2 regions of the Ornithinicoccus sp. genome follow, and region 2 is predicted to be linked to the other one. Evidence: predicted binding sites of a transcription regulator. Region 2 holds the regulator's gene; the other holds the start of a gene.
What was found. Region 2 encodes LexA, which represses DNA repair genes until DNA is damaged. Its sites were predicted from a motif close to TCGAACANNTGTTCGA; they were not measured.

Region 1: the regulator LexA is predicted to act here: its motif matches at 1,632-1,647, upstream of AC1QRC_RS01235 (HNH endonuclease signature motif containing protein).

The regions. Positions count from the first base shown of each region.
Region 1 is NZ_CM169976.1:229,125-233,331, reverse strand. It holds gene AC1QRC_RS01235 (HNH endonuclease signature motif containing protein) at 1-1,561, opposite strand, end outside; gene AC1QRC_RS01230 (ArsR/SmtB family transcription factor) at 1,811-2,437, shown strand; gene AC1QRC_RS01225 (MFS transporter) at 2,578-3,189, shown strand; gene AC1QRC_RS01220 (hypothetical protein) at 3,381-3,836, shown strand; gene hutH (histidine ammonia-lyase) at 3,909-4,207, shown strand, end outside.
Region 2 is NZ_CM169976.1:1,645,385-1,649,591, forward strand. It holds gene AC1QRC_RS08345 (NAD-dependent protein deacetylase) at 1-597, shown strand, start outside; gene AC1QRC_RS08350 (hypothetical protein) at 717-1,190, shown strand; gene lexA (transcriptional repressor LexA) at 1,306-2,055, opposite strand; gene AC1QRC_RS08360 (LysM peptidoglycan-binding domain-containing protein) at 2,282-2,746, shown strand; gene AC1QRC_RS08365 (hypothetical protein) at 2,785-3,333, opposite strand; gene AC1QRC_RS08370 (glycoside hydrolase family 65 protein) at 3,384-4,207, opposite strand, start outside.

The DNA of each region.
Region 1 (4,207 bases), 1.4 Mb from region 2:
CGAGCCTTCCGTCGAGCGGGTCGTACACGATGCGGTGCAGGACGTTCGCTTCGAGAGCCAGTTCGCGGGCGTGCTCGGCGGTGATGTAGCCGTAGCCCGGGATGTGAGCCACCCCGGTGGAACCGACATCGGTGAGCGCATCGAGCGGCACCACGATCTCGAGAGCGATCTGGGGTTGGGCCGCCAGGATGCGAGCCACGATCTCCCCGACCTCGCCGATGACCTCGGCCTCGTCGGAGAAGGCGCTGGTGGGCGGGGTGCTGCCTGAGGGGGCATCGCTCGACCCGTCGGTCTCCGGTCTGACGTCCCCCTGAGAGGCGTCGTCCGGCGCGCCTCCTTGGGTGGGGATGAGCGTGCCGTGGAGGACCAGACCGAGGGCGATATCGGACCGGAGTTGGGCGAGCGTGCGGGGATCTCCGGCGGCCCGGGCGGCTCGGGCGGCCTTGTCGATCCGCGCGATGGCACCCACCACGTTGCTGGTGCCCCCGGTGACGGTCAGCGTCCCGGTGCCGTTGTCCTCGAGGACGGCGAAGGCATCGCGGCGAGCGACTGCCGCCCGACGCTCGGCACGCGCCTTGCGGGGATCCGTGCCCGTAGCGCGGATCAGTTCGCGGTTCAGGGCGTCCTGGAGCTGGCCGAAGGACTGGCGTGCTCCGCCACCGGATTCCTCGTCGTCAGGATCCGGAGCCCACCGCGAGCCGGGCCCGAGGGTGCGATCGAAGATGTCGGCAGCGACCTCGGGGGGTAGGTGCCGACAGGCCTGCCACACGGTCCGCACCTGGCGCCAGTCGACGTCGCCGATCGCCAGCGCGTGCTCGGCCGCCCGCGTCACCCAGCGGGGAGCGAGCGCGAAGCCGACCCGGTCGTGACAGTCCTGGATGCCCCACCCGGTGAGCACCTGGAGTTCGTTGGCGATGGCCGACTTGGTCATGGCCCGCCACCGTTCGCGGGCGGTCTTGGACAGCTCGGACGGGTCGGCGACCTTCTTGCGTGCCAGGAGTTCCTCGCCGGTCACGATGGCCATGTCACGGATGACGTCGAACAGGCAGGCATCGGTCCACCGACCGATGATGACCAGGGCGTCGGAAGCATCGGCGAGCTCCCGGTTGGTCGGTCGAGGAGTGCTGGAATCTGCCCTTTCGGGATCGGGGCTGTCGGGGTTGTTGTGGCTGGGGTCGTTGTCGCCGGGGTCGTGGTCGCCGGGGGCGGGGTTGTCGCGGGTAGCCATCACGGGGATCAGGGCACAGAGCTGGTCGGCCACGTGCCGGGGGAAGCCCGCGACATCCAGGGTTGCGGTCAAGAGTGCGGAGAGCGCGGCGGGGTTGAGCGGCTCGGTGGTCGTGCCGGAATCGGATGCTTCGGCGGTCGTGCCGGATTCGGGCGGGACGAGCCACAGGAGACGATCCTTCCGGGCGGCGCGTTCGAGGTCTTCCTCCGTGATCCCATAGGTGGCCGGCTCGCACGCCCAGTCCACGGCGTCGATCGCCTGCCAGTGCTCACACTCCGCGTCCGGGACGTCCTCGCGCGCCGAGGCGAGAGCAGTGTCTGGGTAGTCCGCCACCGATCTCACCGCCCCTCCGCGGTCCGGGTCCCGGCCCTTCCGAACCGGAACTTTGCTGGTGCCCCCAGTCTAGAACACCAGTCCGACAGAGCGGGAGCTCCACGCGCACCTGTGGATGACCGGCCGGCCAATCCCGCGTTGTGGACGAACCGCGGGGGATCGCGCGACAGGGCTGGTCGACAGGGCTGGTCGAGGGCAGCTGGTTGCCGGTGCGTTGACAAATGGTCGGGAAATACCGACCATACGATTATGGCCGACCATAACGAGGTTCCCGGCGAGGCGCAGCACAGCCACCCCGACTACGACCTCCCGGAGACACTCGCGCTGGAAGACCCCGCGCAGTACCGCGCACTGTTCGAGGAGACCCGGGCGCAGATCGTGGAGCTGCTCCGCGAGCGGGCGGCCACGACCTCAGAGCTGGCGGAGGCGCTGGACAAGCCCAAGGGCACCGTGGGTCACCACCTCAAGGTGCTGGAGCGCGCCGGTCTGGTCAGGGTGGTGCGCACGGTGCGGGTGCGTGCGCTGGAGGCCAAGTACTACGGGCGGACGGCGCGGACCTTCCTGTACGAACGCGTCGGGGAGGCCGCGGGGGCCGAGCAGCGGACGATGGCGCAGGCGGCCGCAGCGATGGCAGCGCTGCCGCCCGACACCGAGGACTTCTGGGCCGTGGCCAAGCACGCCCGGATCCCGGTGGCACGGGCGGCCGAGTGGGCGCAGCGACTCAACGAGCTCGTGGTGGAGTTCTGGGACCAGCCCAAGGAGGGGGACGCGACCTACACCCTCGTGATGGGCCTCTATCCGACCCGGCGACCGGCGCTGCCGGAGCAGTCCGAAGAGGAGTCCGACGAGAGACCCGACGAGGGGACGAAGCCGTGAGTGTCACGCCCGAGCAGGAGGGCGGTCAGACCGAGGCAACCGAGACCGAGGCGACCGCGACCCAGGGTCGTCGCCGGCTGGGCCCCAACTACGTCAAGCTGTTCACGGCGTCGGTGTGCACCAACCTGGGCGACGGCCTGATGGCGGTCGCGGTCCTCTGGCTGGCCTCGTCGCTGACCCGCGAGCCCACGCTGATCGCCCTCGTGGGGCTCGCCTCACGCCTGCCCTGGCTGATCTTCTCGTTGCCGGCAGGGGTCATCACCGACCGCATGGACCGACGGCTCCTGGTGGCCTGGATGGACGTGGCCAGGCTGGTCGTCATCGCGGCGCTGGGCGTGGCGGTGCTGCTGCACCAGGAGGGCCTGCCCACGCCGGAGGAACTCGCACACGGGGCGGAGCCACCACGGGACGGCGGGGCTGCTGCTCGCCCTGCTCTGCCTGGCCGCCCTGCTGATCGGCTTCGCCGAGGTGGTCCGCGACAACGCCGCCCAGACCCTGATGCCCTCCGTGGTGGACAAGTCCCAGCTGGAGAAGGCGAACGGTCGACTCTGGGGCGCCGAGATGACCATGAACAACTTCGTCGGCCCGCCGCTGGCCGGGGTCGTGATTGCCATCGCCCTGGCGCTGCCCTTCTTCCTCAACGCAGGGATGCTGGCCGTGTCGGCGGCGCTGGTCTTCGCCCTCGCCGGCAGCTTCGCGCCCAAGGGGCGGACCAGCAGCGGCAAGATCGCCTGGCGCCGCGAGATCGGTGAGGGGTTCCGCTGGCTGTGGAGCCACGACCTGCTCCGCTCCCTGGCGATCCTGCTGGGGGCGATGAACATGCTCGGCGCGATGGTCTTCGCCCTCATCGTGCTCTTCGCCCAGGAGGTCCTCGGCCTCTTCGAGGGCTGGCAGTTCGGGCTGGTGCTCACCGGCACGGCGGCCGGAGCCGTCCTGGGCTCGCGTGCTGGCCGACCGGGCGGCAGCCCGGCTGACGCACGGCACCGCACTCCTGGTCTCGATCGCCGGGTCGGGGGTCGTGTTTGCCGTGATGGGCCTGGTCAGCTGGGCGCCCGCCTTCTGGCTCGTGGGCATCGTCGGCGGGTTCTTCATGGTGCTGTGGAACGTCATCACCGTCTCGCTGCGCCAGCGCATCATCCCCGACCACCTGCTCGGCCGGGTCAACTCGGTCTACCGGTTCTTCGGCTGGGGCACGATCTCCCTGGGGACCCTCCTCGGGGGCCTGCTGGTGACGCTGGGTGAGCCGGTGCTCGGCCGGGACTGGGCCCTGCGTGCCCCGTTCCTGCTCGCGGGCGTGGCCCACCTGGCCCTCCTCTGGTACGCCCTCCCGCGCATCAACACCGCACGCGTCACCGCGGCCACGGCCCAGGCAGAGGCGGCGTCGGGCGACCAGGCGTGATGTCTCACCAGTGAGACACAACCCGACGGCAATGGGTATGCCGAACGGTCGGGGACCGGTGGAATGTCACCTATGACCAACCCACTGAGCACCGTCACCGTCCGCACCGGCCCCCTGTCGCCCGCCGAGGTCGTCGCGGTCGCCCGCCACGGGGCCCCGGTGGAGATCGCGGCGGAGGCACTCGAGGGGATCACGGCCAGCCGGCGGGTCATCGAGGCCCTCGCCGAGGACCCGGTGCCGCACTACGGGATCTCGACCGGATTCGGGGCGCTGGCGACCAAGCACATCCCCGCGGACATGCGGGCCCAGCTGCAACGCAGCCTGGTGCGCAGCCACGCGGCCGGGTCCGGTCCCGAGGTGGAGCGCGAGGT
Region 2 (4,207 bases):
GGACCCAACGCCGCCCACCGGGCCCTCGCGGCGCTGGAGACGGCTGGCCTGGTGTCGGGGGTGATCACCCAGAACGTCGACGGTCTGCACCAGCAGGCCGGCTCCCGCAACGTCCTGGAGCTGCACGGGAACCTGGCCCGGGTGATCTGCCTGTCCTGTGACGAGGCCTACGACCGGGAGGTCGTGCACGAGTGGCTGGCCCTGGCGAACCCGGGGTTCACGGCCGACGCGGGGCAGGTGCGACCGGACGGTGACGTGGTGCTGCCCGAAGGCGCGGTGGCGCGTTTCCGGCTAGCGCACTGCGTGGTGTGTGGCTCGGACCGGCTGAAGCCGGACGTGGTGTTCTTCGGCGGGTCGGTCGCCAAACCGCTGGTGGAGCGGGCCTTCGAGATGGTCGAGCAGGCGGGGGCGCTGCTGGTCGCGGGGTCCTCCCTACAGGTGATGAGCGGATACCGGTTCGTGCGGCGTGCCGCCCGGCTCGACATGCCCGTGATCTTGCTGACACGTGGTGCCACCCGTGCCGAGGCCGAGGCCACGATCAGGCTCGATGCGCTCCTGGGCGACGTGCTGCCCCGCCTCGTCGACGACCTCGGGTGAGGGAGTGCGCGACGGCGTGACCGCGCCACGGTGGTCCCGGTCGCGCCGGCGCCGGGGGAGGGCTACCGTCGGAGACAGGGACCGGGACGTCCCCGCTCCCTTTCGCCCGGAGGTGCGCGATGAGCATGACGCAGGAGCAGCTATCGGGGGCGGCCGGCCAGCCAGTGTTCGACTTGGACCGGCGCCCGGCGGGCCACTTGGTGGAGGTCTTCCTCGACTCCGGTGACGGGCACCCCGCATGGGCGCTCATCCGGCACGGTGAAGGGGTCCGGGTCGTGCCGTTGTATGGCGCGGTCCAGCACGAGGACGGGCTTCTGGTGCCCTACTCCGGGGAGGCGATCGAGTACGGCCCGACGCTGACCGAGGACCCCGACGCGGTGCAGGCCACGCCGGACGCGTGGCTGACCTACTACGGGCTGCGCGGGGCGGTGGGGGCCGACCCGGAGCTTGACGTCCCCGCCGAGCAGGAGCACCTGGCGCGCGGTCTCTCCGGCTACTCCTCGGACCGTCCCGCGGCGCACGCTGCCTCCTATGCCGGCGGGCACCACCCTGGAGCCCAGCATCTGCAGCGCATGGGTTTGTACCCCGGGTGAGGGGGTCCGCAGAGATGACGGTGCCGCCCGCCGAAGGGGTTGGAGGGGTCGGCGGGCGGCACCGGTCTGTGCCGCGACACAGCACCGCCCGTCCGGGCGGCTGGCGCGGGTGTCCTCAGATGCGGCGTAGCACCGCCGTGACCTTGCCCAGGATCACGGCGTGGTCGCCGTCGATCGGGTCGTAGGCCTCGTTGTGCGGCATGAGCCAGACCTTGCCGTCCTTGCGGCGCAGGGTCTTGACGGTGGCCTCGTCGTCGAGGAGCGCGGCCACGATGTCGCCGTTGTCGGCATCCTGCTGCCGCTGCACCACGACCCAGTCACCGTGGCAGATCGCGGCGTCCACCATGGAGTCGCCGACGACGTTGAGCAGGAAGACCTCGCCGTCCCCGACGAGTTGCTTGGGCAGCGGGAAGATGTCCTCGACCGCCTCCTCTGCCAGGATCGGCCCGCCGGCGGCGATCCGGCCCACGAGCGGCACGTACTGGGCCTCCGGGCGGGCATCGCCGATGCCGGTCTCGTCAGCGAACCCTGACGGGACCGCAGCCTCGTCGTGGTCGGCGGCCACGCCGCCTCCTGCGGACCTGCGGTAGCCGGTGCTCTGCCCGTCAGCCCCGGGCAGCACGATCTCGATCGCCCGCGGCCGGTTCGGGTCCCGGCGCAGGTAGCCCTTGCGTTCCAGCATCTTGAGTTGGTGTGCCACCGAGGAGGGGGAGGTGAGCCCGACGACCTCGCCGATCTCGCGCAGGCTGGGGGGATAGCCCCGCGTGTCGACCGACTCGCGGATCATGTCCAGCACCCTGCGCTGCCGCACGGTCAGCTCCGGGCGGCTTGCGTCACGGTCCGGGAACTCGTGGATCTTGGCCATTGTCTTCTCCTACCCCTCGTGCCTATTCCTGCTGGTCAGACGCTCTGTCGGTGGCGTCTGTTGTGCTGTGCCTCATGAACAAGCGTACGACCAAGACCCGCCGTGGGCAAACATCTGTTCGACGCGGCGTGTCGACAGGAGTCGTACGACTGTGCTACACATGGGACAGACGTTCTATCGCACGCGTGTTCGCGACGATCGGGACGACCGACGAAAGGGAGAGCCAATGAGCGCAGCACCGGTACTGCACGACCTGGACGACGCACCCGCGCAGCGGGGCAGCCGGGGCGGTCGCGGGCACCTGCGGCTGGTCCGCCCGGGCGAGCCGGCTCCGGTCCAGGCCCACCCGGCGACGCCCGCCCGGTTGCGGGTGGTGGGTGAGGACGCGAGGACCACGGCCCCGCGCCGGGCGCGCGCCCGCATCACGCGACGGGGCCGCCTCGTCGTGACCGGCACCGTCTCCCTGTTGGTGGCCGTCTCGGTGGCGGCCCTGGTCGCCACGATGGCGCCCGCGGGGGCGTCGAGCTCGGAGACCGTGGTCGTGCAGCCGGGGCAGACCCTGTCCCAGATCGCGGCCACCGAGTTGCCGGAGCTGCCCCTGGACGCGGCGATCGTGCAGATCCAGTTGGCCAACGAGATGAACACGTTGCACGTGCAGGCGGGCCAGACCCTGGAGATCCCCGGCAACTGAGCAGCAGGCGACGATCCCCGCGGGCTGGAGGGGAGCCCTCAGTTCTCGGGGGTGCGCCCGTCTTCCTCGGGGGAGGGCTCGCTGTCCGCGGAGGACTCGCTGTCTTCGGCCATGACGGCATCCCACAGGGCGCCCATCTGGTCGACGGGTAGGTAGAAGCCGCTGATGTTGGAGTCGAACATCAGCCCCGCGATGTCGGCGGAGCGGTACGCGGCCGCCGAGTCGACGACCTCACCGGGCGGCAGGGCGATGGCGGCCAGGTCCTCGCCCTCGGCGATCATCTGCTGCTGTACGGCAAAATGCCGAGCGCGGGCGGCGTCGGTGAAGGCCAGCAGCACCAGCTGACCGTCGACCTCCGCGGCGGCAGGTGACTCCAGCCCCTCCTCACCGACCGCGATGAACCACCAGTGCGGCAGGTGCATGGTCACGCGCCACAGGGCGGCCATGCCGACCCTGTCGTCCGGACCCTGGACCTGCGCGACGAGACGGTCGATCTCCGACTCCCCGGGCGTCGGCTCGCCGGTCGCCGGGAGCACCGGGTCGGAGGGCGCACGGTCGTCGTGCTGTGGTTCGTGAGGGTCACTCATGCCTCCACCTCACCACAAAACCGGGGTGCATACCGCATTGTCGACCGGGATCAGACCCCGTCTGCCGCGGTCAGGACCGGTCCGTGGCCCTGGAGGGCAAGCACCGTTTCGTCGGCGCTGACGGTGACGCGTTCGCCGCGGACCGACAGGTCCACCGGCTCTCCCGACTCCACCTGGAGGGCGATCTCCTCCTGTCGCACGGTGACCCGCAGCCGGGACCCGTGCCAGGACATCGGCCAGGACAGTTCGCTCCAGTCCGCCGGCAGCCGGGGGTCGAGCGTGAGCTCGCCGTGGTGGTCCCGCATGCCGCCGAATCCGCCGACCAGGGCGCTCCACACGCCACCGGTGGAGGCCACGTGGACCCCGTCGGTGGTGTTGCCGTGCCGGTCACTGAGGTCGACGAACAGACCCGCGTAGAAGTAGCGCAGCGCCAGATCGGCGTGGCCCACCTCGGCGGCGACGATGGACTGCACGACCGCGGACAGCGTCGAGTCACCCGTGGTGATCGGGTCGTAGTACTCGAAGTTGGCCCGCTTCTCCTCGGCAGAGAAGTCCTGCCCCGACAGGTACATCGCCAGCACCACGTCGGCCTGCTTGAGCACCTGGAACCGGTAGATGACCAGGGGGTGGTAGTGCAGCAGCAGGGGCCGCTTGTCCGCCGGCGTGGTCTCCAGGTCCCAGACCTCGCGCTCCAGGAAGTGCGTGTCCTGGGGATGCACCCCGACCGCCGCGTCGTAGGGGATGAACATGCCCTCGGCGGCGGCCTGCCAGGCCTCGACCTCGTGGGGCTGCAGCCCGAGCCGGGCCACCGCGCGGGCGTGCCCGGCCGGGTCGGTAGCGGCCAGCTCGGTGATCGCCGACACGGCACGGTCCA